3 regions of the Staphylococcus sp. NRL 16/872 genome follow, and region 2 is predicted to be linked to each of the others. Evidence: predicted binding sites of a transcription regulator. Region 2 holds the regulator's gene; each other region holds the start of a gene.
The links. Region 2 encodes Rex, which represses fermentation and respiration genes when NADH is low (regulators of the CRP and FNR family bind a similar motif). Its sites were predicted from a motif close to TTGTGAAATATTTCACAA; they were not measured.
Positions count from the first base shown of each region.

Region 1: a site for Rex is predicted at 1,676-1,693, ahead of MT340_RS02745 (nitrate/nitrite transporter). Genes of this name have one in related genera too.
Region 3: a site for Rex is predicted at 8,809-8,826, ahead of arcA (arginine deiminase). Genes of this name have one in related genera too.

Region 1 covers NZ_CP119327.1:595,920-606,874, reverse strand. Annotated here, with positions in the region: gene MT340_RS02750 (Hsp20/alpha crystallin family protein) at 1-309, shown strand, start outside; gene MT340_RS02745 (nitrate/nitrite transporter) at 391-1,566, opposite strand; gene nreC (nitrate respiration regulation response regulator NreC) at 1,830-2,483, opposite strand; gene nreB (nitrate respiration regulation sensor histidine kinase NreB) at 2,504-3,538, opposite strand; gene nreA (nitrate respiration regulation accessory nitrate sensor NreA) at 3,548-3,997, opposite strand; gene narI (respiratory nitrate reductase subunit gamma) at 4,018-4,698, opposite strand; gene narJ (nitrate reductase molybdenum cofactor assembly chaperone) at 4,691-5,266, opposite strand; gene narH (nitrate reductase subunit beta) at 5,259-6,812, opposite strand; gene MT340_RS02710 (nitrate reductase subunit alpha) at 6,802-10,485, opposite strand; gene cobA (uroporphyrinogen-III C-methyltransferase) at 10,737-10,955, opposite strand, start outside.
Region 2 covers NZ_CP119327.1:904,879-915,833, forward strand. Annotated here, with positions in the region: gene MT340_RS04360 (ABC-F family ATP-binding cassette domain-containing protein) at 261-2,198, opposite strand; gene MT340_RS04365 (redox-sensing transcriptional repressor Rex) at 2,442-3,080, shown strand; gene MT340_RS04370 (YeeE/YedE family protein) at 3,237-4,340, shown strand; gene MT340_RS04375 (sulfurtransferase TusA family protein) at 4,363-4,587, shown strand; gene MT340_RS04380 (ammonium transporter) at 4,732-5,976, shown strand; gene MT340_RS04385 (sucrose-6-phosphate hydrolase) at 6,448-7,935, shown strand; gene MT340_RS04390 (carbohydrate kinase family protein) at 7,937-8,899, shown strand; gene agrA (quorum-sensing response regulator AgrA) at 8,955-9,671, opposite strand; gene agrC (quorum-sensing sensor histidine kinase AgrC) at 9,684-10,955, opposite strand, start outside.
Region 3 covers NZ_CP119327.1:276,609-287,563, forward strand. Annotated here, with positions in the region: gene MT340_RS01335 (amidase domain-containing protein) at 1-1,383, opposite strand, end outside; gene MT340_RS01340 (YhgE/Pip domain-containing protein) at 1,724-4,540, shown strand; gene MT340_RS01345 (hypothetical protein) at 4,857-5,390, opposite strand; gene isaB (immunodominant staphylococcal antigen IsaB family protein) at 5,589-6,110, shown strand; gene MT340_RS01355 (YolD-like family protein) at 6,384-6,782, opposite strand; gene MT340_RS01360 (hypothetical protein) at 7,159-7,779, opposite strand; gene MT340_RS01365 (arginine repressor) at 8,064-8,528, shown strand; gene arcA (arginine deiminase) at 8,885-10,120, shown strand; gene arcD (arginine-ornithine antiporter) at 10,159-10,955, shown strand, end outside.

The sequences.
Region 1 (10,955 bases), 310 kb from region 2:
CCAACAAATATTTATAATCAAGCTAATCAATATATTTTAGAAGCTGAATTACCAGGTGTTAATAAATCAGAAATTGAGTTAACTTATGAACATTCAACACTAACTATTAGCGTTCAAAAACACGTTTCTGAGCAAACTGGGAAAGTTCAGCTTAGTGAGCGCGCAAGTGGTGAGCTTATTAGAAGATTCGATTTTGAAGATATCGACGAGTCACAAATTAAAGCAAGTTACAACGATGGTATTTTAGTAGTTATTTTACCTAAAGAAACTTTAGACGAAGATAATACTACTAAAATTGAAATTGATTAGTAACATTGAATAATCAAATATTTTTTTCAATAAAAAAACGTAGGATTCATTTTCAGCAATGTTTCCTACGTTTGTTTTTTGTTATTTTGTTGTTATTGAGTGTTTACCATATTCTTTCTTATATAAGTGCCCCATTGTAATAAAGGCTAAAATACCAAAAATTGCTAATAGAATAAATGCTAAATGGCTTGAACCTGTTAAGTTTGATACATATGTGATGACTAGTGGTGGGAAGAAACCACCTAATCCACCCATCATCGAAACAATACCGTTAGCAGCGCCAGATTCTTTTGCAAAATAAGATGGCACTAATTTAAATACTAAACCATTTCCTAAACCAGCACATATACTAATAGTCAAACAGCCAATTGTAAATAATGCGATGTGGCTAGATATGCCTAATAGAATAGCACCTATGATCATAACAACAAAGTCAAACATCAATACTTTTACAGCATTAAATTTATCTCCTAACACGCCTCCAAGTGGTCTTAGAAACGTTGCTAAAGCAATAAATACACCGGATCTAATACCAGCATCTACTTTATCAATTCCGAAATTATGCACTAAGTAGTTAGGTAAGAATAAACCAAACGCTACAAATGCACCGAATGTTATAAAATACCATAAACTTAAGTAATATAACTTATAATTTGAAGATAGCTTTTTCATCTGCGACATTAATGGTACTTTCACTTTAGGCTCCTTATTATCACCTAAAATAAACATTAAAACCGCAAAAAGCGCAATGATAATTAAGTAACTTCTAACTGTTGTTTGCCAACCAATAATCCCGGCTATAGGTGGCGCTAAGAAAGAAGATACTGCAGTTCCTACGTTCCCTACTCCGTAAATACCATTTGCTAAACCTACTTTGTCTTTTGAAAAGTATTTAGGAACTGATGTTACACCTACTGAGAATACTGCTCCTCCAACACCTAAAAAGAACCCTGCTAACATTAGCATCCCAGGTGTTTGAGCTTGTCCTAATAAAAAGATAGGAAATAGTAATACTATAAAGCTACAAAAGAAGACCCATTTTGCCCCAATAATATTAGTTAAATATCCAAATGGAACACGTAAAATAGAACCTAGAATAACTGGAATAGCTAAAATGATTGATAGCTGTTCCGGAGAAACTTTAATATCTTGAGAAATATAAGGCATAAGTGGAGAAATAATACTCCAAGCCATAAATCCTACTACAAGACTTAATGTTTGTAATGTAAGTTGAAAAACTCCCTTATTTTTTTTCATTTTTTCACCTTCACTATTTCATTTTTTCTTTATCAGTAATTGTTATATTAAAAGAGGTCAAAAATAATATTTCAATCACATTACTGATTACATTTAAATTTTAGTTAATTTGTGAAAAAATGAACATAAGGATTTTCCCTTATACTAATGGGAAATCCCCCTATTTTTATATTTATTTTTTACATAAATATAAAGCCATGAAGAAAGCTACAATTCTCGCTTTCTTCATGGCTTTTAGTGTATTCTGTATTATGTTTTTTAAGTTAAAAATCTAATAATTTTTTCTTCAATGCGTATTCTACTAATTCTGGCTTAGACTTCAGTCCCAATTTAGTCATGATATGTGTTTTATGTGCTTCAACTGTCTTAACTGAAACAAACAATTTCTCCGCTATATCTTTATTACCATATCCTTTGGCTATTAATGGTAATATTTCTAATTCTCGTTTAGAAAGAATTTTAAAAGGATCATTCGTAGATGCCTCGTCTATATTCGTATGATTAACAAATTCATTGACTAACGACGTTGTTAATTTCATATCTACATATGTTTCACCTTTGTATACCGTACGTACTGCCAATATTAATTGTTCATCAGGTGAGTTTTTTAAGATATATCCTTTAGCACCATTACGAAGTACATGAAATAAATATTCTTCATCATCATACATTGTTAGTATTAAAATTTTGGTTTCCGGAAAACTTTCAGCAATTTTACTTGTGGCGATTAAACCAGATTCTCCTGGTGGCATACTTAAGTCCATGATAAGAACATCAGGTTTGTATTCCATTACTTTTTGATAGGCCTCTACCCCGTCGGCAGCCGTTGCCACAACTTCCATGTCTTCCTGAAAATTTAATATCATTGAAAACCCAGATCTAACAACTGCATGATCATCTGCAATTATAATTCTCAATTCAATTCCCCTAACGTCCTCTAAAGTGGTATTTCTAATGTAATAATCGTCCCTTTTCCTATATGTGTTTCGATATCCACTTTTCCTTTAACAAGTTCGGCTCTTTCATTCATCCCATATAGTCCTAAGCCAGTCCCTTGTGGTTGTGAATTAGGATTAAACCCTTTTCCTCTATCGACAATCTCCGCTATCAAATTATTCTCAGTCTGTTGAACTGATACATCAACTGAATTGACACCAGCATATTTCAAAGCATTAAAGATAGCTTCTTGTACCACCCGATAAACTACAGTTTCAATTTCACTATTAAATCGTTGATCTTTAATATTCGATTGATACATAATTTCTAATCCATAGTTTTCTTCAAATTGTTTAAAATATGACTTAAATGCCGCTTCCAACCCTAAATCATCTAGTGATGATGGTCTCAATTCTACAGACAGATTGCGTATGTCATTGATTAAGTTAGACATTAGACTTTCGATATGCTCTGATTTTTCTATTAATTGTGACATCTCTTGTTGGTATTTCAATAATCTTAATTCTACATCGATATTAAGCATTTCTTGAACCACACTATCATGCAATTCCCTAGAAATTCGCTTTCTTTCATTCTCTTGTGCAGATATTGTTTTACGTAACATTTGACGCTGATACATCTTTTCTTGACGCTCAATTTGAGGTGAAATATCTTGTAGTGTAAATGCATATATTTTTTCATCTTCATCAATACATTGATAAGAAGCAGTAAAAGGTTGCACTTTATTGTTAACCGTCTTCATAAACACTTGAAAGTTCTTATCATTAGGTGTTGATGTATCTAAATAACAATTGATACAACTTTGAAGTGCAAATTCATTAGAATACCCTTCACAGCGTCTACAGATCGCATCCGTCATGACACTGTAATTGTTATCCAGGGATATAATTTCTTGAGCCGCTTCATTCATCGCAATCACTTTGCCGTCAATATTAATAAAGACAATTTTTTCATTTGTTTTTTCGTAATACTTTTTAAGCAAATCCTCTAAGGTATGTTCCTGAGTATTTAGCACATATATCACCTACATTTCTTCAGTAAATGCCCATAACTTACCACTAATATTTAAATTATGATTATCAGGAAGAGGTTTTTCATCCCGTTGTCCTAATAATAGAACACCATACACTTTTTGGTCGTGACATAGTGGTATAGCAATAACTGCCGTCAATTCTTCACTAATTAAGATAGGATATTTAATTTTTTCTTCAGGTGGCAAAGTTTCGGACACGTGTGACAATATCATGCGTTTTGCCGTTTTCATTACCATGCCAGCTAGTCCACGACCTTTTCTCAAAATAATCATTTTATAACGATGATTCAAATTGCCAGATACATATCGCCATTTAATAGGAGATGCTGTCGAATAATCTTCGTATAATGCTACTCCAGCAAAATCATAACCTTCATCTATACGTAAACGATTTAATTCGTCTTGAAAAGTTTCTTCCTTAATTAAAGGTTCAGTGAGCACTTAAGTCTCTCCTTTCATCATTAGCGTGTTTTATGTTTGCGATAAACGATATATCGTCTATTTGTATAAGATAAAGGCACGCTCCACACATGCACTAATCGCGTAAATGGCCAGCAAGCTAAAATTGTAAATCCAAGTAAAATATGAATCTTAAATGATAGTGGCACGTCAGTCATTAAATTCGCATCTGGTGAAAATGTGAAAAGATGTCTAAACCAAATAGAAATCGTTTGACGATAATCGAAATCACTTATCATAGCGTTCGTTACTAAAGTTGAATAACATCCCATGAAAATAATTAATATTAATAAGAAATTCACAAAAATATCTGAAGCTGAACTTAATCTTCTTATATTTTTGATAGTAATACGTCTCGCTGTTAAAAGTAACATACCAATAAATGTCATTATACCAAAAATACTACCGATATAAACAGCACCAAAGTGATACATCCCTTCACTTACACCTATGCCATCTATCCATTTAGCTGGAATAGCTAAACCAACTACATGACCAAAGAATACGGGGATAATACCCAAATGAAACAATAAGCTTCCCCATTTAAGCTGTTTCTTCTCGATTAATTCACTTGATTTAGCTGTCCATGAAAATTGATCATATTTGTAACGTGCAATATGACCTACTATAAAAATAGCCACACATAGATATGGAAAGATAATCCATAAAAATTGATTAAGCATGAGACGTCACCTCATTTGGAATATTTAAACATGCTTTAAGTGTATTGCGCAGCGCACGAATCACATATGCATACGGGTTATTATCTTGTGCTAATTGATTCGCCATTTCATACGTACCATCTTCAATAATCATAATAACAAGTTCTAAGTTTCCTTCAGCACGTGGATCGTCTTGCCATTGCGCCACATGTAAAAATTGCAACATTAAAGGTAGATAATCAGACAACTCATTACTTGCCATTTTTAAACCAAACATTTCATATAAAACTTTCAATTTAGCTAACATCTGACCACGTTCTTTTTGCGTATTAAACTTATTATAAGTCATATAAAGTGGCGTTTTTTTATTAAAATCAAACGTATCTGTATAAATTGCTTTAATTTCTGATAATGAGAATTGATGCATAATCTCACGGTATTTTATTAAATCTTCATAGCCAGGATGAGATTTATCAATTGTTTCATTAAACGTTTTTGGATGGAAGGTAAGCTTTTCAGGAAAATTAAGCTGCTGTGCAATATAACCTAAACTTTCTTGATAGTAGTGAAATTGTTGTAAATTAATCACGGAAAATACCTCCATAGAAATTATCATTATAAATTTCTTGTCCTGTTTTTCCTGAACCTACTGGCACACCACAGCCTTCACAATTATCACCGAAGTACTCTCCTCCATAACCTTGACTACCTTGCGCATGATACGTATCCAAATACGTTTCTTTATGAGAAGTTGGAATAACAAAGCGATCTTCATATTTCGCTAAGCCTAATAAACGATACATTTCTTGGATTTGGATTTCTGATAAACCAAGTCTTTCAAGTTTATAACTATCGAAGTCTCTACCAGTAATTTGAGAGCGCATGTAACTTCTCATCATCGCCATTTTTTGAAGTGACTCTTTAACAGGTTGCACATCACCTGCTGTAAATAGATTTGCTAAATATTCAATTGGTAAACGCATTTCTTCAATTGCTGGGAAAATCATGTCAGGATTTTGGCCAGCATTTTTACCTTCAAAATAACTCATGATAGGACTAAGTGGTGGACAATACCAAACCATAGGCATTGTTCTATACTCAGGGTGTAATGGAAACGCAATTTTATATTCAATTGCTAATTTATAGACTGATGAATTTTGTGCTGCTTCAATCCATTCATAGCTAATGCCATCTTTTTCCGCTTGTTCAATCACTTCTTCATCAAATGGATTTAAGAAAATATCTAATTGTTTTTCATATAAATCTTGTTCATTCTCAGTAGAGGCAGCTTCGTGAACTCTATCAGCATCATATAAAAGTACGCCTAAATATCTCATTCTACCAACACATGTTTCTGAACATACTGTAGGTAAGCCTGCTTCAATTCTTGGGAAACAGAACGTACATTTCTCTGCTTTATTTGTCTTCCAGTTGAAGTAAACTTTTTTATAAGGGCAACCTGTCATACAGTAACGCCAACCACGACATGCATCTTGGTCTACAAGAACAATGCCGTCTTCGTCACGTTTGTACATTGCACCTGAAGGACATGAAGCGACACAGCTAGGATTTAAACAATGTTCGCATAAACGAGGTAAATACATCATAAATGTTTCATCAAATTGGAATTTAATATCTTCTTCTATTTTTTGAATGTTTGGATCTTCTGGACCTGTAATATGTCCTCCTGCTAAATCATCTTCCCAGTTAGGCCCCCATTCAAGATTAATTTTATCTCCAGAGATGATTGAATGTGCTTTGGCTACTGGCGAATGTTTACCTTCTTTCGCAGTTGTTAAATGTTCGTAATTATATGTCCATGGTTCATAATAATCTTTAATAAGAGGCATGTCAGGATTGTAAAAGATTTTACCTAAGGCAATTTTTGATAATCGGTTTCCTGTTTTAAGTTCTAATTTTCCTTTTTTATTTAAAACCCAACCACCTTTATAGTGTTCTTGGTCTTCCCATCTTTTCGGATATCCTACACCTGGTTTAGTTTCTACGTTGTTAAACCACATGTATTCAGCACCTGGACGGTTAGTCCAAGTACTTTTACATGTAACACTACAAGTGTGGCAACCAATGCATTTATCTAAATTTAACACCATTGCAATTTGCGCTTTAATCTTCAAGCCAATTTACCTCCTTCATTTTTCTAACGGCTACGTAAACATCTCGTTGATTTCCAATTGGACCATAATAGTTAAAGTGATAACTAATTTGTGCATAACCACCTACAAGTTGTGTAGGTTTTAAGTGAATTCTTGTTGGAGCATTATGTGAACCACCACGTGTGTCAGTGATTTCTGATCCTGGTGTTTCAATATGTTTATCTTGTGCATGATACATAAACATTGTGCCTTTAGGCATACGGTGTGATGTGACAGCTCTTGCAGTTACAACACCGTTACGGTTATAAACTTCTAACCAATCATTATCATTAATGCCATGTTCCTCAGCATCTTCATTTGATAACCACACTACTGGGCCACCTCTAAATAATGTCAACATACGTTCGTTATCTTGATATGTTGAGTGAATATTCCATTTACCATGTGGTGTAAGGTAGCGTAATACTAAAGCATCTTGTCCGCCTTTTACTTGTTTATCTCTTGTTCCAAAGACCATAGGTGGCAATGTTGGTTTATATACTGGTAAACTTTCTCCAAATTGTTGGAAGACTTCATGGTCGATATAGTAACTTTGTCTACCTGTTAAAGTTCTGAATGGTACTAAACGTTCAATATTTGTTGTAAATGGAGAATATCTACGTCCATTTTTATTTGAACCTGGGAACACAGCCGTTGGTATTACTTCACGAGGTTGTGATGTAATATTTAAGAATGAAATCTTTTCTGACGCGCGTTCTTTAGAAATATCTTTTAATTCCATACCTGTTTGATTTTCTAAATCTTCATATGATTTTTGTGAGAGTTTACCATTCGTTGCTGATGAAATATTTAATATTGCATCAGCTACTTTGCGTGCAGTATCAATACGCGGACGATTATTTCTCACTGAATTTTCATCCTCATCATTCCAAGTACCAACCATACTCTTCAATTCATCATATTCCTCTTTCACTGCATAACTTACGCCATGCGCGCCTACTTTCGCTTTTTCAAGTAAAGGACCTAATGTGACATATTTATCATAGATTTTTGTGTAGTCACGCTCTACAATTGAGAAGTTTGGCATTGTTTTTCCTGGAATACCTTCAACTTCACCTTTAGACCAATCTTTGACAATACCGTACTCTGAGCCAAGTTCTTGTTTAGAGTCATGACCTAATGGTGAGGTTACGACATCTTTAAATGTCCCTGGTAAATAATCTTTCGCCATTTCGGAAACTGCTTTACTCAATGTTTTATAAATATCCCAGTCTGAACGAGATTCCCATAATGGATCAATCGCTGGATTGAATGGATGCACAAATGGATGCATATCTGTTGATGATAAATCATGTTTCTCATACCAAGTAGCAGCTGGTAACACAATATCTGAATAAAGTGGTGTAGCTGTCATACGGAAGTCTAATGAAACGAGTAAATCTAATTTCCCAACTGTATCTTCACGCCATTTAATTTCTTCAGGTTTATCATCTTCATTAGGTTCAGCCATTAATCCTGAACGTGTACCTAATAAATGTTTCATGAAGTATTCTTGACCTTTAGCTGAACTTGAAATTAAATTTGATCTCCATACAAACAATGTTTTCGGATGATTTTTTCTTAAATCAGGATCTTCAACTGCAAATTGTGTGTCTTTATTCTTAACTGATTCAATCGCTCTTTTTAAAATTGCTTCATTAGAATCGTCGCCCGCGTCTTTAGCTTCTTCACCGAATAGTAAACTGTTTTTATTAAATTGAGGATATGAAGGTAACCATCCTAATCTAGCAGCAGTGACGTTGTAATCCGCTGGATGTTGATGCTTAATATTTTGAGCTAATGGTGATTTTAATTTATCTACGTTAGACTCTTCATACTTCCATTGATCTGTTGCAAAATAGAACCAACTTGTACCATTTTGTAAACGTGGTGGCCCTTGCCAATCTTTTGCGAAAGCGACTGTATTCCATCCTTCGATAGGGCGACATTTTTCTTGTCCAACATAGTGCGCCCAACCGCCACCATTTACACCTTGGCAGCCACATAATAAAACTAAGTTTAAAACAGCACGATAAATTGTATCTGCATTGAACCAGTGGTTAATACCGGCACCCATAATAATCATTGAGCGACCTTTAGTATCAATAGCATTTTGTGCAAATTCTCTTGCTACTTGTGTGATTAATTCAGATTTGATACCTGTCACATCTTCTTGCCACGCTGGTGTATATTTAGATTCTTTATCGTCATATGATTTTGCTTCTAATTCATGATTAAAGCGTTTAATGCCATATTGACTTGTCATCAAATCGTAGACTGTCGCTACATATACTTCTTTACCATCTGCTAATGTTACTTTTCTTGTAGCAATCGGTCTTTCAAAGATGCCGTCTCCTTTACTGTCAAAGAATGGGAATTGAATTGTTTTAAGTTCATAATCTTCCTCAGCCATTGACATTGCAGGGTTTATTTTAGTGCCATCTTCTGTTTCTAATTTCAAATTCCATTTTTTGCCTTCTTCCCAACGTTGGCCCATTGTGCCGTTTGGTACTACAAATTGATGGCTAATTGTATCATGAATGACTGGTTTCCATTCACTATTGTCACTTTCCATTCCTAAGTCGCTTGCTCGTAAGAATCTTCCTGCTTTATAACCATTGTCATCTTCATCCAACATAATCACGAAAGGCATATCTGAATATTGCTTAGAATAATTGATGAACATTTCACTTGGGTTATCTTCATAAAATTCTTGTAAGATCACGTGTGTCATGGCTTGTGCCACTGCAGCATCTGTTCCAGGATTTGGCGCTAACCAGTTATCTGCGAATTTAACGTTCTCAGCATAATCAGGTGCTACTGAAACAACTTTAGTTCCTTTGTATCTTACTTCTGTCATAAAATGGGCATCCGGTGTACGTGTTAATGGTACGTTAGAACCCCACATAATGATGTAAGAAGCGTTGTACCAGTCACTTGATTCAGGCACGTCTGTTTGTTCACCCCAAATTTGTGGAGATGCTGGTGGTAAGTCGGCATACCAATCATAGAAACTAAGCATTTCACCACCTAGTAAATTAATGAATCTTGCTCCTGCTGCATAGCTGATCATAGACATTGCTGGAATTGGTGTAAATCCAGCTATTCTATCTGGACCATCCTTTTTAATCGTATATAAGATTTGCGCAGCAATAATATCCGTAACATCTTTCCAATTAGAACGTACATGACCGCCCATACCACGTGCTTCTTTATACGTTCTAGCTTTATCTTCATCTTCAACAATTGAAGCCCATGCCGCAATACGGTTACCATTATTTTCTTCTAAAGCTGTTGTCCATAAATCTAATAATTTCCCTCTGATATATGGGTATTTAACACGCAACGGGCTATATTCATACCATGAAAATGATGCACCACGTGGACATCCACGAGGTTCAAACTCAGGCATGTCAGGTCCACAACTAGGATAATCAATTTGTTGATTTTCCCACGTGATAACGCCATTTTTAACAAAGACTTTCCACGAACATGATCCTGTACAGTTCACGCCATGTGTCGTTCTGACTACTTTGTCATGACTCCATCTTTCACGATACATTTTTTCCCATTCTCTACTTTTGCTTTCAAGTACTGACCAATTACCATTAAATTTTTCAGTTGGTTTAAAAAAGTTTAATCCAAATTTTCCCATTTATATAAATCCTCCTACCGATTAAGGTATTTAGCATGTTACGTTATGTGTTAATTACTTATTAATTTAAGTTTATTGTACATTTTTTCACAAAGTAAATATATTAGGGAAATGCCTATTTCATATAGTGAAATCCCTAAAAACGCTAGGAATTAAAATGATTTTTCATAAATGCAAAAATAGCCATACAGAAATGATGTATTATCAATTTCTGTATGGCTATGTACTATTTTATAAAGTAGTTCAAACACTTAGTACGCCGCTTCAATAAATTTGGAATGATGATTGTCTATAATACTTTGATATAACCGTTGTTGGGATACATGATGATGATCATCATATGCGAGTAGACAGCGTTGACCCTTTTCCGAAAAATCTTCAGCAGTTAACATCGCTTTATCTTTCGGACCGGTAATGACATATAAAGTTTCGTCGTGCTGTGCTTCATGCTGTTCCACTTTATCTTTATC
Region 2 (10,955 bases):
CGTCAATAGGGAACGTGTGTACTTATCAACAAAACGTGTATAAACTGTGGATAAGTAGTGCTTAACAATGTGGATATAGCGTAAATTTTGTGTAAAAGAAATGTAAAAGTGCAAGGGAATGGTTGTGGATAACTAGGATAAGTCTGTGGATACTTGATATAAAAGACTTTCAACTGTTTATAAAATTGTGGTTAAAAATTATAAAAAAATAACCAGAAAATTTAAGGTAATTTTCTAGTTATTTTATCTTAAATACTACTTTATAACATTTCTTGTAATTCTTCCCATTCTATCATGACTTGTTCTAATTTCTGTTCGGTTTCCATTTTCTCATTAGCAAGTTCAGATGCTTTGATAGGATCATTAAATATTTCAGGTTGGGTGAGTTGTTCATCGATATGAGTTATATCGTTTTCAAATTGTTCTATTTTTTCTTCACATTGTTCAATTTGACGTTCTAATTTACGTTGTTCTCTACGTTGTTGTTTTTGATTATCATAACTACTATTTTGTTTATTACTTGAAATCTCAGCTCCACCTGTATGATCATCAGTGCGTTCGGCTTCAAAAATTTCTAAGGCAGCTGCTTCTTCTGTCTTTTCAATATAATATTGATAATCTCCAAGATACATTTGTCCCCCGTCTTTATCTAAATCAAATACTTTATTCGCTAATTGGTTAATGAAATAACGGTCGTGAGAAACAAATAAGATTGTACCTTCAAAATGTTGTAAAGCTTGTTCTAACATTTCCTTTGAATCTATGTCTAAATGGTTGGTCGGTTCGTCTAGAATCAATACATTATCTCTTTGTAACATTAATAATGCAAGTTGAAGACGAGCTTTTTCGCCCCCAGATAAATCATTGATGATTTTCTTGACGTCATCTTGTACAAATAAAAAACGTCCTAATACAGCTCGAACATCTTTTTCATTCATATTAGAATATTGATCCCAAACATAATCTAAAATCGTCTTATTAGATTTAAATTCAGCTTGCTTTTGATCGTAGTATCCAATTTGAAGATTAGCACCGAAGACAACCTCGCCACCTAATTTAGCTTGACGATTGGCAATTGTTTTAATTAGCGTTGTTTTACCTACACCATTAGGGCCAATAATAGCGATATGATCGCCTTTAGTGATTTCGATATTTATAGGATTAGTAATAGGTATTTCATATCCGATTTCTAAATTATGAATATGCATAACATCATTACCAGTGTTGCGTTCAAAGCCAAATTGAATATTGGCGCTTCTTGCATCTAACATAGGTTTATCGATGCGTTCCATTTTTTCTAGCGTTTTACGTCGACTTTTAGCCATACCGCTAGTAGAGGCACGGGTAATATTTTTCTCTACAAACGTTTCAAGACGTTTAATTTCTTCCTGTTGTTTTTCATATTCTTGCATACGCTGTTCATAATATTTATCGCGTTGTTCGATAAATTGTTCATAATTACCCACGTAACGTTTAATATCTCCAAGCGCCACATCATAAATTTGTGTCACGATTTTATCAAGGAAGTAACGATCGTGACTAATAATGACGATGGCACCTTTAAAGTATTTTAAATAGTCTTCCAACCATTTTGTCGTTTCTAAATCAAGATGGTTAGTCGGTTCATCTAATAATAATAAATCAGGCTCACTTAATAACATTTGTGCTAGTGATAAGCGTGTTTTTTGCCCACCGCTAAAGTCGTTGATAGGTTTGCCGAAATCTTCTTCTTTAAAATTCAGACCATGCAACACAGTTTTAATCTTACTTTCGTATTGATAGCCCTCAAGTTGTTCAAATTGATTAGACAACGATTCATAGCGTTCCATATGATGTTGATAGTCTTCAGTATCATAATCATTGGCATGCATAGCTAACCAATCTGTTTCTACTTTAATTAAACCTTCCATATTTTTAATGTGTTCAAAAGGTTTAGACATTTCTTCAAACACAGTCGATGAAGAGTTGAGTGTCATTTGTTGAGTTAAATAACCCATACGCAAATTTTTAATTTTAGAAATATGGCCACTATCATAGTCTTCAACACCTGCGATAATCTTCATTAATGTTGACTTACCAGCGCCATTTCGTCCAACGATACCTATACGTTCGCCAGTTTTAACTTCGAAATTAACATGAGTAAATATATCTTCACCATCGAATGACTTCGAAATGTCATTTAATTGCATTAATATCATTCAGGGTTCACCTTTCTATTTTTTACAAAAGTATTTATCACAAAATTGCCTTATACATTACTCTTTATTTTACCGTATAATAAAGTTACATGAAACTAAGATATTTATTTTTAAAAAGTGTTAAGGTATAATATGTCAGTATTCATTATGGGACATAATGTGATTTCAAAGGAATGACTAATTGCACGCAAATTAGTTTGAATACATAGATTAAAAAGTTCAAACAAGAGGGGGACAACTCAAATGGCTCAAAATCAAGCTAAAATTCCTCGTGCAACATTGAAACGATTACCGTTATATTATAGATTCGTTAACACCTTGAAGACAAAAGGAATTGATCGAGTTAATTCTAAAACTATCAGTGAAGCGCTAAATATTGAATCAGCCACGATTAGAAGGGATTTTTCTTACTTTGGTGAGTTAGGAAAAAAGGGTTATGGCTACAATATTGATAGTTTATTAGAATTTTTTAAATCTGAACTTAGTGATAGTGAGGAGATTCATATTGCTATAGTTGGAGTAGGTAACTTAGGAAGGGCACTATTAACATACAACTTTTCAATTCATGACGAAATGACGATTACAGAAGCATTTGATATTGATAAAGATATTGTAGATCAACAAGTCGGTAAAGTGAAAGTTCATCATATGGATGATTTACAACAAGTGCTTGAAACTCAAGACATTAATGTAGTTATTCTAACTACACCTGAAAAGGCAGCTCAAAACGTAGTAGATCAGTTAGTTGAGGCTAATGTAAAAGGAATATTGAATTTTACACCGGCTAGAATAGAAGTGCCAAAAACTGTTCAAGTGCACCATATTGATTTAGGTATAGAATTACAATCACTTTTATTTTTTATGAAAAACTATTCGAACTAGATAGTATTTTGTTTATAGTCTTAATCATTCTTTCGAGAGAAAGAAAGATTTTTTTATTATTTCAATATTATTAAATCCGAACAAATGTTATTGATAATTAAATATTAATCTATTATAATACCTTAGTAAATCAATCGGGAAAGGATGCATTTGACTTTGGTTTGGATGATTATTAGCGGCCTAATCGTTGGGATTTTATTAGGCTTTGTCATGCAACGTACACGCTTCTGCTTAACAGGTGGTTTTAGAGATATGTACGTGCAAAAAAATAATAAAATGTTTTATGCTTTATTAGTAGCGATTACTGTTCAAAGTATTGGACTTGTAATATTAACAAGTTTAGGATTAATCGCAATTCCTTATAGTACATTTCCTGTTCTAGGAACGATTATTGGTTCTTTCATTTTCGGAATAGGAATAGTTCTAGCAGGTGGATGTGCGACTGGAACGTGGTACCGAGCTGGAGAGGGGTTAATCGGGAGCTGGGTTGCCCTCATTATGTATGCAGGCACTGCTGCAGTAACTAAAACAGGCGTTTTGCTTCCAGTTATGAATTGGATTAATAAACCTACGAAGGTGAATACAAGTATGGCTCAAACTACAGGTATTCCAATGTGGGTATTAACAATTATTTTAACTGGTATTACATTATTTGTTGTAGTGAAAACATTACGTAAGCCTAAACCTAAAATGGCAGTACCAAAATTGAAACAAAAGTATACAGGTATTAGACATTATTTATTTGAAAAACGTTACCACCCGTTTGTAGCAGGTATTGCGGTAGGTCTTATAGCATTTATCGCTTGGCCAATGAGTATGTCAACGGGACGTGATCATGGTTTAGGTATTACAACACCTTCTGCTAATTTAATTACATTCTTAATTACAGGTGATACTAAATTAGTAGATTGGGGCGTTTTATTAATATTAGGTATCTTCTTAGGCTCATATATTGCAGCAAGAGGTTCACATGAATTTAAATGGCGTTTACCGGATAAACGTACTATTAGAAACAGTGCAATTGGCGGTATTTGTATGGGATTTGGTGCCTCAGTGGCAGGCGGTTGCTCAATCGGTAACGGCTTAGTAGAAACTGCAATTATGTCTTGGAAAGGTTGGATAGCATTAGTATCTATGATCTTTGGTGTATGGTTCATGAGTTATTTTATCTTCGTAAGACCAATGAAAAAATTACAGCAACAAACTGCACCAAAGCAAGCGAACTCAGCATCTACTTCTAAACAACCTCAAACAACGTAAACAGATAGGAGGAGTAATAATAATGTTATATGAATTAGGTACAGTTGGTATGGTATGTCCATTCCCATTAATTGAAGCGCAAAAGAAAATGCAAACACTTGAAAACGGTGATGAGTTAAAAATCGATTTCGACTGTACTCAAGCGACAGAAGCCATTCCAAACTGGGCAGCAGAACAAGGTTACCCAGTAACAAACTATGAACAATTGGATGACGCTTCTTGGACGATTACAGTACAAAAAGCATAAGCGAATTTTAAGGAAAGTATACTATTTAAAACAAAATACAGAAGTGTGATGTTATATTTTGTAACATATTGTGTCATTTTATCTTACCGATTTTTGCCATCTTGAAAAACTATCATTAAGATATTTTCAAAGGAAGTGGTAATTATGAAGATGGATGACACAATTTTTTTATTTCTTTGTACATTACTGGTGTGGTTAATGACACCGGGGTTAAGTTTATTCTATGGGGGTCTCGTACAATCTAAGAATGTATTGAATACAGTAATGCAAAGTATGGCAGCGATGATTATCGTAACTTTCACATGGATTACATTTGGTTTTACATTAAGTTTTGGAACTGGAAATGACTTAATAGGAAACTTTGATTTCATGGGCTTACAACATGTAGGTTTTGCGATTAATCAAGATTTAAGTCCACATGTTCCGTTTGCGCTATTTATGTTATTTCAAATGATGTTTTGTACTATTGCGGTCTCAATTTTATCTGGTTCTATTGCGGAACGTATGAGATTTATTCCGTTTACAATTTTTATCATAATATGGGTTATTGTCATTTATAGCCCGGTTGCTCACTGGGTATGGGGCGGCGGTTGGATAGGTAAGTTAGGTGCTTTAGATTATGCCGGAGGAACTGTTGTACATATTACGTCAGGGGTGTCGGGACTTATTTTAGCAATTATGATTGGTCATGGTAAAAAGATCGAAAAAATTCAACCCCATAATTTATTAATTACATTAATTGGTGGCATACTTGTTTGGATGGGATGGTATGGATTTAATACAGGTAGTGCCTATTCTTTAAATGATGTTGCATTAGCTTCATTTGTAAATACTGTGATTGCAGCTAGTGGTGGTGCATTCAGTTGGTTAGTACTGGAATACATAATAACTAAAAAGCTTAGCCTTCTTGGTTTATTATCAGGGGTACTTGCAGGTTTAGTAGCTATTACACCTGCTGCAGGTTATGTAAGTTATTTGAATGCATATATTATTTCAATTTGTGGTGGTATCGCATGTTATTTTGTCATTAATATTATTAAAGAGAAATTTAAATATAACGATACATTAGATGCATTTGGTATTCATGGTGTAGGTGGTGTAGTAGGAGCAGTACTTACTGGTGTCTTCCAATCTCATGCAGTTAATGGAGATATTGATAATGGCCTTGTCTACACTGGTAATTTCCATGCAGTATTGATTCAACTTATTGCAGTAGTAGTGGTAGTCATTTATACCATTGTTTTAACTTGGATTATCGGCAAAGTTTTACAAAAACTGATGCCATTAGCAACTACCGAAGAAGAAGATAAAGCAGGATTAGACGAAATTGTCCACGGTGAAAAAGCGTACTTCTACGGTGAGCTTAATAAATTAAATAAAAGATATTAATAGACTATAGACAAACTTTTTAGCATCATTTCTTGTTTAGAAATTAGTGATGCATACACCTAAGCATTGGCTTAGGTGTTCTTTTATCTTAAATGAAAACACGTCCTGACACATCCGATTAGGGGTATTCTAACTGTCTTTATAGTTTGAAAATATATGATTATTAAATAAAGAGGCTATGAAATTTAATATTTTAAGCGTTTAAAATTATGATAAAATATAATTTGAATAGTTTCTAATTTAAGTGATTATTTTATTGAAAATATATCAGTTACATAAAATTAGCGGGGGTCTTTAAAAAAATATAGTCTCCCGTTTTTTAAATTTAGGGTAACTAATCTAAGAATGAAAGTTTATACTGTGCAAACGCTCATTTATGGTTGAACATAAAATAATTATCACAAGATAGGACCGATATTATTAGAAATGATAAAATGAAAAAAGAATAATCTCTATCGTTGGAGGGATAATATGGCTGAATGGTCAAGAGAAGAACGCTATCGTCGTTTAGAAGATGTAGAATCAAAATTAATAGAAGACTTAAAATATCAAGTCTCAACATCTAAATATTGTCAAATATTTCATATTCAACCTGAAACAGGACTATTAAACGATCCAAACGGGTTAATATATTTTGACGGTAAATATTATATTTCTCATCAGTGGTTCCCTTTAGGAGCTGTGCATGGTCTAAAATATTGGTTTAATTATACCAGTAAAGACTTAATCACTTTTGAACCTCAAGGCCCTATACTTAAACCTGACACTGAATTTGATAGCCATGGTGTATATAGTGGAAGCGCCTTTGAACATGATGGTCACTTATATTATATGTATACTGGTAATCATCGAGATGAAGATTGGGAACGTCATGCTAGTCAAATGATAGCGAAAGTAAATGAGGATGGAACAATACATAAATTCAAAGAACCTGTTATTTCTCATCAACCTCAAGGTTACACAAGTCATTTTAGAGACCCAAAAGTGTTTGAACATGACGATGAGTTCAACGCGATAATTGGAGCACAAAATAATAATGAATTAGGTCGATTTTTATTATATAAAACAGTAAATCGTCAACTCGATCATTGGGAATTGGTTGGAGAAATTCACACTAGTTTAGAAGATTTCGGCTATATGTGGGAATGTCCGGATTATTTCAAATTAGATGGAGAAGATGTGATTTTATTTAGTCCTCAAGGGCTTGAACCCAAAGGAGATAAATTTAGAAATATTTACCAATCAGGTTATATTATTGGTGAATTAGACTTTGATACTTTGACATTTGAACATAATGAATTTATTGAATTAGATAATGGATTTGATTTTTATGCACCACAAACTTTTGTTGATGAACATGGTAAACGAATATTAATTGGATGGATGGGTTTACCTGAAATTCATTATCCAACTGATGATGAAGGATGGGCGCATTGTTTAACTATACCTCGTGAATTATCAATGGAGGAGGGCAAGTTACGTCAACGACCTCTTAAAGCATTAGAGAAATTACGCACCAATAAAGAAACAGCATTAGGCTACGCAAATAAATTTACTCGTGTACTGCATCCTTATGAAGGCACACAATATGAATTAATCATTGATATTTTGGACAATGAAGCATCAGAACTTTATTTTGAATTACGCGCTTCTAAAAAATGTTCAACTCTTATTACATATAATACGCGAGAACAAAAAGTAACATTAGATCGTTCAGAGAGTGGCTTATTACCGGATAATGTTACAGATATGACACGTAGTACTATTTTAGATACGCCACTTACTCAGTTACAAATTTTTGTAGATACATCAAGTATAGAAATATTCTGTAATGATGGTGAACGTGTACTGACATCTCGTATTTTTCCAGATGAAACTGCTTCAGGAATTAAAACATCAACAGAATCGGGACAAGTATATTTACAATTTACGAAATATGAATTTAAAGGTGATAGATAAAATGAGAAAGTTATATGCCCTAGGCGAAGCATTAATTGATTTTATTCCAAATGTAACGAATTCTGAATTAAAAGACGTCACACAATTTAGCCGTCAAGTAGGGGGCGCTCCTGCCAATGTGGCGAGTGTAGCTCAAAAATTGGGGGCGAATGCAGAGATGGTAACACAACTAGGACACGATGCATTTGGCGATATCATTGTAGAAACGCTTGATCAATTAGGTGTAGGCACGCAATATATTAGAAGAACTAATGAAGCTAATACAGCGCTTGCATTTGTAAGTTTAAAAGAAGATGGTCAACGTGATTTTTCATTTTATCGTAAACCCTCTGCAGATATGTTATATCAACCGTCTTATCTAGACGAAATTACAATATCCGAATATGATATTTTGCATTTTTGTTCAGTCGATTTAGTAGAAAGTGAAATGAAAACTTCTCACAAAATGATGATAGAGAAATTCGAAGCAGCTAATGGTATCATCGTTTTTGATCCGAACGTGAGATTGCCATTATGGGATAGTGCGGATGCGTGTAAAGCGGCGATTCAAGAATTTATTCCTAAAGCACACGTTGTTAAAGTTTCTGATGAAGAAATTGAATTCATTACTGGTAAAGCAGATGAAACTGAAGCCATTCAATCATTATTTACAGGCAATGTTGAAGCGGTTATTTTTACACAGGGTCCTAAAGGGGCAACCATTTTCTTAAAAAATGGGGGAAGCATTCATCACGAAGGTTATAAAGTGAAAGCGATTGATACAACTGGGGCAGGGGATGCCTTTATTGGAGCAGTAATTAGCAGAATGTTAAATAGTTCAATCACTGATATTACTGACCTCTTTGAAAAGGAAGGACAAGAAATACTTAAATTCAGTAATTTAGTAGCAGCTAAAGTGACTACTAAATATGGAGCGATTGAGAGTATTCCTGCTTTAGATGAAGTCATGAAAGACTTACAATAACATAATATTAAAGCACCAACTGATTAAATTTATATCAGCTGGTGCTTTTGTGTGTTTATATTTTTTTGACATTTCGAACGGAAGCGTAACAATGTTCGCCGTTTTTAAAGTTAACTATACGTTCTTTAGAATCAATAGATTCGATATTATGACGATTAACAACAAAACTGTTGTGACATCTAAAGAAGCGGTCATCTAATTGGGCGAGTTCTTTAAGATTGCCATAAAATTCAATTTGGCGATTGTCTAAATGAGCAATTAAACGATGAGATTTTGTTGATGATTCAAAAAACATTACGTCATCATATTGGACATAAATAGAGTTGCTACCACGTTTTAATTCTATTGTTTCAATGTTACTTTCTTTGGAAAGTAACTTCAAACGTGTATGTGCAGTTTCTATGCAATCAATAATTCTTGTTTGCAACTGGCTTGGATCATCTTTGAAAATAAAGTCCATTGCAGATACTTTGTAGACAAACGTTAAATAAGTTAATTCACTATGACTAGTCACAAAAATGATGTTACCAATCGGATCGTACTTACGAATTTCACTGCCCAATTTAATGCCATTCATATCCGCTTCTAATTGGATATCTAAGAAATAGCAACCTACATCATTCATTTCTTTAGATTGCTCTATAACTTCATAAGGATCATCTGTAGCTAACGCAATTTCCATTGGTTTTTCCTCAATCATTATGTAATTATTAATAATTGAAACCATATTTTCACGCTGTTTCACATCATCTTCACAAATGAATATTTTCATTGTTACACATCCTTATGACATATTATTTATAATTTCTACTTTTTGAACAAAATAGCCATTCTCAATGGTTGTATCAAGTAAGACATTTTCAGTCGAATCTGTAATTTCTTTCAAGGTCGTTAAACCTAAACCACGATTCTCTCCTTTAGTTGAAAAACGTTCCTGAAACAACTCATGAATACGAGGTATATCCTCTTTACATTTGTTCATCACAATAAACATAACAGAGTTTTCGGTATTAATGAAAGCAATTCTTATTAAAGCATCCTTTAAGTCTTCAGAAGCTTCAATCGCATTGTCAATAATAATCCCAATAATTCGGCTTAAATCTATTGTATTCATTTCAATATGTTCAACTAACTCAGGTACTTCAATACTAATAGGGATGTTCTTTTCTTGCGCTTGAAGAATTTTAGTTGTGACTAACCCTTTAATAGCACGAACCTTTAAGTTCTCTGTACCATTAATCTTAATCGAGTTCATTTGAAGATTATCTTTCATAGGTACAATGTTTTCATTGAAATATTCTTTCAAGCCAGTCATATCATTTTCACGAATATATTCAGACATAGTCGTTAAAATATTGACGTAGTCGTGTCGGAACTTACGCATTTCGTTGTTAATAGACTCAATTTGAAGCGTATATTCGTAGTACGTTTCAATTTCTTGCATGTTACGTTTATAACGAAGTTCTCTTTGTGTTGTATAAGTGATAATAATAATGCATAGTATTAAGAAAAGTAAAATAGCCAAAAATACATATGCAAATAAACGAAGACCTTGAGTATCTAGATAAAATTTTTGTGTATATAAATAAAGGACAACAATAGATAATATTAAAAATAATGAAATTATAATAATGTAAAATTTATTGAAGAACAGATAAGATTTTTTTAATAATTTCACTAAAAATCTGACAAGATATACACAAACTAAAGCAATAAGAGTATATGAAATCATATAAATAGCTATTTCAAAAAACTGAAGTTTCATACTATTTCCAGTAACTACAAACAATGCTAGAGTAAAGAAATTACTAATGTACATTATTAAAGTGGAAATTAAAATAGCTAAAATAGACCAAAGTCCGGCCTTGAAATAAAAAAATATAATACAAGAAATAATTAGTATTAAAACAGATTTTCTGTCTAAAAAGTAAAATAAAATAGTACATGGGATTATAATGCCAATTACGGCTAAATAATCCCATTTTTTAAACTTAATATCTATTATGAGTTTTGAAACTAAAATTAACATTGCAGACTGAAAAATTGATAATGGTAT
Region 3 (10,955 bases), 630 kb from region 2:
CATGACTGAAGCGTAAATGTCTTGGTCTTGCCCAATTTTATGCGCATCTTTAGCAATAGATCGAATGAACTCACGTGTATCTTTACTTTCGACTACTGTCATATCGCCATCATTCATACTATCGCCATTCAGTTGTGGCAACAGTTGGAATAGACCAGTTGAACGCGTATTATTTTTTCTAATATCATCTTCAAATGATTGGACTGGTGCTGTTTTATGTGCAAGTTCTTCTTTAGTAGGTAATTGCGTGTTAGTAGATGCGGATGATTTATCTTTATCATTATTCACAGATGTTTTTCCGCTCTCTTTAGATGACTCATAATCCTTATGTGTTTTAGTGGCATCTTCGCTATATTTATCAAGTACTGAGTCTAATACTGATTCTGAAAAGCTGCCCCCTTTAGACTCGCTATCAGATTGAGATGTATCATGTGAAGATGGTTGCTCACTAGTATTCTCTTCAGTAGATGATTTATCTTCACTAGAAGCATTATTTTCTTCATTAGTATTAGGTTCATCGCTACTTTGAGTTGAATCTTTATCACTTTGATTGTCTGTAGTATCTGTAACTAAGTCATCAATCGCATCTAATGCTTTACTAATACTTGCATCATCTTTACTTTCGCTTGAACTAGCATTTGATTGTGTATTAGCTGCCCCTTTTTCTTGTTGTGGCATTTCTGTTGATCCTGACTGTTCAGATGTAGCATCCTCAGCTTGTGTACTATTCTCACTGTGAGTTGTGCTAGATTGAGATGTGGATGCTTTTTGATTCGAATTGCTAGTATTAGCACTGTTGTCTGAAGAAGCATTGTTAGCAGAATCTTTAGAATGCTCAACATGTTCATAATCAGAAATATCACTATCAAAGTTAAATAATGAAGCGATTAAATTCGTTAAACTGAAACCATCATCAAATACATTAGGGTCTAGGAAATGTGAAGAATGATTGTCAGTTAAGTTCGGAATATCAAATAATGGCGCTAATGGCGTATGATAAAACGAATTATTATGAGATGATGCTTTATCCGTTTGTTGACGATTTGAACGTGTTGTTTCATTTTTTTTAGATGTTTTCTCATTCACAGATTCTTTATGAGCAGTTTCTTTATGCGAGGTTGGCGTTTCTTGTGATTTGTCTTCTTCCGTACTTTGTGAACCCTCTTGTGAGTCGGTTGAGTTAACATCGTCTTCATGTTCTGCGCTTGTACTCTCTTGAGTGTTAGTTTCTTCAGTTGAGGCTACATCTTCATCATTATGAGTACGTGATGCTTCTGCTTTACTTTCGTCAGTCGTATCTTCAGCGTGGGCAAGACTAGACGTAAAGGTTGGAAAGACGAGGGTAGTAGTTAATAAATAGACGATTAATTTTTGCTTCGACATAGCTTTTGTTTCCTCCTATTAGTATGCGAATAGACTGTAGACAAACCCGTTCACTCTTTGCCGTCTCATACATTGTCTTAAAGCAAGAAGTAAAGTCCCGTCGTTGTGTATTTCGACTTGTCTATTGATAAGGGTGTTCTTTCAGTCTTGATATTTTACAGTACTTCCTCTATAGGTTCTTATTTGTTATAATGCTAGTTAGAAAAAAATATGGTTGATACTTATCAACTAATTATTACTTTACTCAATAAAAGTATTATACTAACTCTATAAATAAAAAAACAACGCTTAACTCAAATTTGATATCAAATCTTAATATTTCATTCGTAGGAGTGTGACAATGAAAAACGCACTAAAATTATATAAAACGGACTTAAAGCGTGTGGCGAAAACGCCTGCTGTCTGGGTGATTCTCCTAGGTTTAGCCATCTTGCCATCATTCTACGCTTGGTTCAACCTTTGGGCGATGTGGGACCCATATAGTAATACCAACCATGTCAAAGTGGCTGTTGTAAATGAAGACCAAGGTGATGAAGTCCGTGACAAAAAAATTAATGTCGGTAATACGCTTGTCGATACATTAAAAAAGAATAAGAAATTTGACTGGCAATTTGTTAGCCGGGAAAAGGCAGACCATGAAATTAAAATGGGTAAATACTATGCCGGCATATACATACCAAAAGAATTCTCTCATCAAATCACCGGCACATTAAGAAAGAAACCACAAAAAGCAGATATAGAATATAAAGTGAATCAAAAAATCAATGCTGTCGCACCAAAAATGACAGATACAGGTTCAACTGTGATTGTCGATGAAGCGAATAAACAATTTAATTCCACAGTAACCAAAGCTATTCTTCAAGAGGCGAATAAAGTCGGCATTCAACTTGAAGATGAAATTCCAACTATTAATAAAATTAAAAATGCAGTTTATGCTGCCCATAACTCATTGCCAAAACTGAATAAAATTGCAAATGGTATCGTGTATCTTAATGACCATCAAGATCAATTAGATAACTACGCGAATCGCTTCCGTTCGTTAGGCAATTATAAAGATGATGTTTTAGATGCTCAACAGAAATTAAATGACGTCAATGCAGCGATTCCATCACTAAATGAGAAAGCGAAACTCATTTTAGCACTCAATGCATACATGCCGAATATCGAACGCGTGCTTGATGTAGCGTCAAATGATATTCCAGCACAATTCCCACGTCTCAATAGAGGTGTAGATATTGCGAGCCAAGGTCTTGATTTAGCGAATACTCGTTTAAATGACGCCCAAGATTATCTAACTATGGCACAACAACGTGTGGGTGATTATCAAGAAGCGACTAGCCGTGCGCAAGATGTCAATGGTCAAGCGAATAATGCCTTGCGTCAACAAAGCACATCAGGCATGCCTCCTTATAAAGTGCAACCATTGAGTAATAATAGTAGCAAGGGTACTTTAAATAATGATCAAATCGTCTCTAAGGATGATGTTAAAGCCATGAACAGCGCACTTGCTGAAGCATTGTTAACGATATCTGATAATGCGGATACGCAGACTAAAGCGACACAATCAAATGTTAAATCCTTAAAACATATTACTTATGGGATTATTGGTTCAAATCGACCAACTGAATTTAATGACGTGTTACGCAATATTAAAGTGCGTTTTGAAAATGAGACAAAAAACAACCAACGACTCGTAGATATTTTAAAAGAGTTAGAGGATAAAGAACATGTGGACCTAACATATCAAATTCAACAAATTGAGTCTGCAAACAATCGTATCAATAGTTCTGTACGCTCTATTAATCAACTTATCGATGCATTAGAAAATGGTAGTTCAGGTAAAGCGGAAGCGGTTAATGTCTTACGTGGCTTACCAAGTTTAAATACAGGATTAGGTCAATATCGCAGCTTTTTAAAACATAATCTAAATAATCGTTTATTATTGGTATCTAACGACATTACAAAACAATTAAATAAAGGCCAAAATACATTATCAGGTGTTCAATCTAAATTAAATACGATTAATCAAGTAATTACAGCTGGTCAACAGATTGTGACACAAGGCCAAGGTCGAGTAGCTACAATTCAAAGTGAGTTGCCAACATTAGAACAAAGCTATATCAAAGCAATGCAAACAGCTCAATCTTACTTCCCAACTGTTAAACAAGATGTGGCGAAAGCGGCAGACTTTGTACGTAACGATTTACCTAAATTAGAACAACGATTAGCGAACGCTACAGCGACAGTAAATACAAACTTGCCTACATTATTTAATAAATATGACAACGCAGTTAATTTATTAGATAAAAATCAACCACGTGCTAAAGAAGCATTGGCGAATTTAGCGAACTTTACGCAAAATAGATTGCCAGATATTGAAAAGGATTTAAATAAAGCAAATAAAATCTTCAAAAAATTAGATAAAGATGATGCAGTAGATAAAGTCATTGATGCTTTGAAAAATGACTTGAAAAAACAAGCAGATGTGATTGCGAATCCAATTGATAAGAAACAAGTGGACGTCTTCCCAGTTAAAGACTACGGTTCAGGCATGACGCCATTCTATACATCATTATCAATATGGGTAGGAGCATTGTTATCAGTGAGCTTATTATCCGTTGATAATAAACATGAAAGCTTGAGAGACGAATTAACTAAACGCCAAATTTATTTAGGTAAAGGCGCATTCTTTATATCAATGGGCTTACTTCAAACCTTCATTGTAGTAGTAGGTGATTTATTAATCTTGAAAGCACAAGTGGAATCACCAACCTTGTTCATACTGGTAGCACTGTTTGGATCGATCGTCTTTAATACGATAGTTTATACATGTGTATCGTTACTTGGTAACCCAGGTAAAGCAATTGCGATTATTATGTTGGTATTACAAATTGCAGGGGGCGGTGGTACATTCCCAGTAGTGACAATGCCTAAATTCTTTCAAACGATCTCGCCTTACTTACCATTTACGCATGTAATTGATTCATTACGTGAAACAGTAGGTGGTATCGTACCAGAAATTTTAATTACGAAATTGCTTATATTAGCATTATTCGGTCTTGCTTTCTTTATAGCGGGTGTCTTAGGAAAACCTATCCTAGATCCTATCATGCGTAAGGTTTCTAAACGTGTGGATGAAAGTAACGTGACTGAGTAACTTGTAGTAATTCTAAGATAGATATTTACTCATTCTGTCGTGATGCTTGCCTAGGGGAGCTGGGTCGAGCCTTGGTCTTGTAAAGCAGTTCTTAGATGAATGTTACTCATTTTGTTGCGACGCTTTCTTGCGGGAAAGGCTTAAGCCTGTAGTCTTAAGCTCTTTCTTTTCCGCCAAGAGTCGCGCAACATCATTCGTTATTCATCTTAAGAATTACTTAAACGTTATTGCACTTAGTTGTATTCTTAATTAAATTAATAACAAATTTAAACCGCCTAATGGGTAGTTGTGAAGACTACGTATTAGGCGGTTATTTTTAATTGGTTTTGTTATTTGAGTTGCTATTCTGTGTTGAGCTATTACTGTTTTGTGTTGAATTAGTCTGTGCTGAATTATTTTGTTGTGTGTTTTGTTGGCTATTTTGCTGTGTACTGTTTTGTTGTGTACTTTGTTGTTGAGATGTTGAAGGTTGGTTTGTATTTTTCTCGGTTGTTGCGCTTTCTGTGCTATTTTTTCTTGAGTTGCTTGCTTGTTCTTGTGTTTGTGTTGTTTCTTGTGTTTTATTTGCTTCAGTATTATCAGAGTTACTTTGATTTGTATAATTTTGTTGTGTATCTTGAGTTGCTGGTTCATATTGGGCATTTTCGCCATTATCTGTTGTATCATCTTGGTCTTGTGTATTTTCTTCAGTTGTACTTTCTTTTTTCTGATGCTTCTCTTTTTTCTCATGCTTTTCAGTCGGGTTGTCTTGCTTGGTATTTGAATTTTTATGTGTTGCTGCAAAAAATATTGAGAAACCTAATGCAACAATCAGTAATACGATCACTATACCTGCCAATACTTTTTTCAAAATATGGTCCTCCGTTTTTCTTTCATTTATTTTATTATAATGAAATTTCATAAAATAGATAGTATATAGCCATTTTTATAATATTACATTTTGTTTACTAAATTTCATGATAAATACATCTAAAGTACAGTGTGTGTGGATGAGCATTGTGTAATAATAAAGAGGTATTATTAATCCAATACAGAAAGAAGGACTATCATGAATAAAATAGTAAAAACTATTGCTTCAACAACTCTAGCATTTGGAACACTTTTAGGCGTTAGTGCAACGGTGTTACCAGTTCAACAAACGGCACATGCTGCAGTTAAACCACATTATTCTTATAATGGTTACATCGATAAAGATGCTAAATTTTTAACTGACAAAAACTTTGTAAACGCTGTTAAACATGACAATGTGAAATTTAGTGGAATTACACTTGCGCCAACTAAAGATACGAAAGTGGTTGAAAAGTATAATCAAAAATTTACGGGTGTAACTAAAGACGGTAAGAAAGCAAATAAAGTTCAATTTACAGTTAAAGGGGACTTAACATTAAACCAACTTAATAAAGCATACGGTAAAGATTTGAAGAAAGTCAGTGGAAACACGAATGATAAAACAAGTGGTATGTTTGAATACAGACCTGTACAAAAGGGCTTAGCTACTACATTTGTTGTAAATCATGGGCGTGTGGTAGAGGCAGATATTAGTTATGCTGGTTTCACAACTAGTAAATAATTATTATTTTGAAAAGTAAAAAATGAATAGCTAACAATAAAGAAAATGAGCATGGGACATTGTTAAGTGTCACAAGCTCATTTCACATTTTGGCAGTAGCTAACTGAATTGAAAATGCGCTTATATCAAGCTTTTTTCAATTCTAGTTATCCTTGCCTGGCGGGCGAGGCCCCAACATAGAGACTTTCGAAAAGAAAGTCTACAAACAAAGCAAGTTGGGGATACGACGAAATTATTTTGATTTCTGTCCCGCCCCCGTTTTTTCTTTAGTGATTATTCAACGTTACAAATAATGGCAAATTCAAGTTTCATGGTTTGGGAGCCATTTTCATTACTAATGGTAATACATTGATTTAACATATCAATACGACGTATATAGGCAGCGATTGAATGAATATAACCATTCCTCCAATAACTAATCATTGCGAGTTGATGTTGTGTGTATTTCTGCGTTAATTGTCGGTTTAATGTATCAAATTGATCTTCTGACAGTGAGGGCATAGTAATTTTATTCTGTTCTTCGATAAATTCACGTAAACGCTCATATTGTTCAGGCATTGTCGCAAAGGGGGCCCACTTAACCATACCGCGCCCTTGGGGGATATTAGGGTCTAAGTATTCTCTAGGAATTTTTCGATAATCTGTTTCATGTTTGTATTCTTCTGGCATCATTTTCATCACCTCATCATCATTATAGAACATAAGTTCGTATAATTGAAGAGGGTTCTTATAATATAAATAAATTTTATATATTTCATAAAATATAATGAATTATTATGTGAAAAGACAAAAATAAGGTCATAAGTTTAACAAAGGGGAAGTAAACTTATGACCGATAGCTATTACATAATATAACTTTTTGTGAAGGAGTTAATGAGGATATTACTCCTATGGGTAGTATAACACAATTTATATAAAAAGATTATTGTTTGAATTGTGAAATTTAATTTCACATAATTTTAATAAATTTATAAAACTAAGTATTTAGTCTCCATTAGATTTGTTTTTTTGATGCTATAAATATTGTGTGTAAATCACATATTTAATGTTATTTTTTATTACCGTAATGACCTACATTATGCGTATTGTGATCGATCACTTTACCAGTTGTTTTATTGACATAGATGACTGATGCACCATTGCCACCTTGTTCTGCATATACGACAGGGACGTAACCTTTAGGTAAATCGCTGTATCGTGATACATTTTTATCCACTTTAAGACCCATGCTATTTTCAATTTCTATTTTATGGCTATTGAAGTATTGTTTCGCAACACTCATTATTTCACCATTAGAAAGTTGTCGTTTTTTATCATAGTTACCAACATTGTGAGTATTGCGATCGATGATTTTACCAGTTGTCTTATTAACATAAACTGCTGCTGAACTATTAGCCCCTCTTTCTCCGTATACGACAGGAACATAACCTTTAGGTAAATCAGTAAAAAGAGAAGTGTTTTTAGCTACTTTAATACCAAAACTGTTGTCTGTTTCAATGTGACTTTGTTTAAAGTATTGTCTAACGATATTTTCGATTTGAGTATTTGATAATTGTTTTTGTGTGGCATGTGCTTCGTTTGAATGAATTGCTTCAGTTGAATATCCAACTCCTAATACAGTTCCAAGTGCAATAACAGATGACAAAGTAATTTTAGTAAATTTATGCATAGTCAAATCTCCTTTATATAATTTAAATAGTAGGTCTTTTGGAAAAGTATTACTATTTGATTACAATATTACTTTCGTTTAATTTGTGTAAAATTTGTTAATTGTTATATAAATCTAGATTTGGAATAATTGTTCATGAAATGGATAAACAATTGTATGCAAAATGATGATAACTTAGAAGTGATAGACAAGTATAAGCCATGCTAAAGGTGAGGGCTTGTCGAAAAAGTATAGGGATTGAAAGAGTTTGTCTTCAATCTCAGGGATTAGAGGAGTTTATAACCATGAAAAAAAGTAAACGTCTAGATCTCATCACAACTGTTGTGAAGCAAAATCGTTTTAAGAAAAAAGAAGATATTGCAGTTTATATCGAGCAACATTTTGGTGTGCGATATAGTGTTACGACAATTGCACGTGATTTAAAGGAATTAAAAATCTTTAAGATGCCTGTAGCAGGGCAACAATCGTTTTATAAAAAGTTAGATAACACACGTGAAACAGATGCGAAAGCTAAATTGCAGCATTACTATGAGGCTGAAATTCAAAAGATTATTATCCAAGACAGTTATTTATTAATTAAGACGTCACCAGGATTTGCACAATGTATCAATTATTTTATTGATCAAATGGAATTAAAAGAAGTGCTAGGTACGGTAGGCGGTAATGATACACTCATGGTTCTGACTGGGTCGCCTGATATGGCACACTATGTGCATTATAAATTATTTAATCATAAATATGCGAATTAATGCATAATATATATAGTAGTATTGTTAATTAATCTTCTTTATAATTATTTATGAAATGCTGATAAATGAGTATTTCTAATATTTTCATTTTCAAAAAATATCTTTAAAAATGGGAATGATTATAAATGCAAAATATTGAATAAAAAACTTTTGCAGGGTAAATAGTCATAGGTAAATGAATGAAATATGCACAGTTAATCATAAATAACGTGTAAAACTGTATATTCAATCAAAAAAGTGTATTGGATAACCAAAAAGTATGAGGTAATAGACATTTGGTATGTGAAATAAATCACATAAAAATATTTGTAAGCGCTTTATACTTTAGCTGTAGATAAATAAAGGAGGAAATGAATATGACTCAAGGACCAATTCAAGTAAACAGTGAAATCGGTAAATTAAAAACAGTATTGTTAAAACGACCTGGTAAAGAATTAGAAAATTTAGTGCCAGATCACTTAAGCGGTTTGTTATTCGATGATATTCCTTATTTAAAAGTAGCGCAAGAAGAGCATGATAAATTCGCGCAAGCGCTTAGAGATGAAGGCGTGGAAGTCGTTTATTTAGAAAAGCTTGCTGCTGAAGCTATTGCAGATAAAGCGGTACGTGAACAATTTATTGACGATATTTTAGCAGAATCTCAAAAAACGATTTTAGGCCATGAAGAAGAAATTAAAAAGTATTTTGAAACGTTCTCAGATCAAGAATTAATCGACAAAATAATGGCTGGGGTACGTAAAGAAGAAATTGAATTAGAAACAACGCATTTAGTGGAATATTTAGATGATAAATATCCATTCTACTTAGACCCTATGCCAAACTTATACTTCACTCGTGACCCTCAAGCATCTGTAGGTAGAGGAATGACAATTAACCGTATGTATTGGAGAGCACGTCGTAGAGAATCACTTTTCATCACATATATTTTAAAACATCATCCACGTTTTAAAGATGCAGATGTGCCTGTATGGTTAGATCGTAATTCACCATTCAATATTGAAGGTGGCGATGAGTTAATCTTATCTAAAGAGGCATTAGCGATTGGTATTTCTGAACGTACTTCAGCACAAGCTATCGAACGTTTAGCTCGTAACATTTTCAAAGATGAGTCTACAACATTCAAGAAAGTTATTGCGATTGAAATTCCAAATAGTCGTTCATTTATGCACTTAGATACAGTATTCACAATGATTGATTATGACAAATTTACAGTGCATTCAGCTATCTTTAAAGAAGAAAATAATATGAACATTTATACAATTGAATATGATGAAGCGAAAGATGATATTAAAATTACGCATTCAAGTAAATTACGTGAAACATTAGCAGAAGTGTTGGGTGTCGACAGCATTGAATTTATTCCTACAGGTAATGGAGACGTCATTGATGGTGCACGTGAACAATGGAACGATGGCTCAAACACATTATGCATTCGCCCAGGTGTAGTTGTAACGTACGATCGTAACTATGTATCTAACCAATTATTACGTGATAAAGGAATTAAAGTTATCGAAATCACAGGTAGTGAGTTAGTACGTGGACGTGGGGGCCCAAGATGCATGAGCCAACCATTATTTAGAGAAGATATTTAGGGAGACGACTAAATTTCCTAAATGTGAGGAGAATCTGTATGAGTGAATCAGGTGAAAATAAATTAGGTAAAACGTCACTGATTGGTTTAGTTATCGGTTCGATGATTGGTGGTGGGGCCTTCAATATTATTTCTGATATGGGAGGCCAAGCCGGTGGACTAGCGATTATCATCGGATGGATTATTACGGCAATAGGCATGATTTCCTTAGCCTTTGTCTTTCAGAATTTAACAAATGAACGTCCTGATTTAGATGGTGGGATTTACAGCTATGCACAAGCAGGATTTGGTGACTTTATCGGTTTCTCAAGTGCATGGGGTTACTGGTTTGCAGCCTTTCTTGGTAACGTAGCATATGCGACATTATTGATGTCTGCAGTAGGTAACTTCTTCCCGATTTTTAAAGGAGGGAACACGCTACCAAGTATTATCGTCGCATCGATTTTACTATGGGGCGTGCACTTCCTCATCCTTAGGGGTGTAGAGACAGCGGCGTTTATTAACAGTATTGTGACTGTCGCTAAGTTAATTCCTATCTTTTTAGTTATCGTTTGTATGCTAGTGGTCTTCAATTTTGAGACTTTTAAAGCAGGATTTTATGGCATGACAAGTGGTGGCGTAGGTGTCTTTAGTTGGGGCGACACAATGTCTCAAGTAAAAAGTACGATGCTTGTAACTGTATGGGTCTTCACTGGTATTGAAGGGGCCGTCGTCTTTTCTAGTCGTGCTAAGACGAAGAAAGACGTTGGTACAGCAACAGTTATCGGTCTTGTCTCTGTATTAGTCATTTATTTCTTAATGACTGTCTTAGCGCAAGGTGTGATCCAACAAGATCA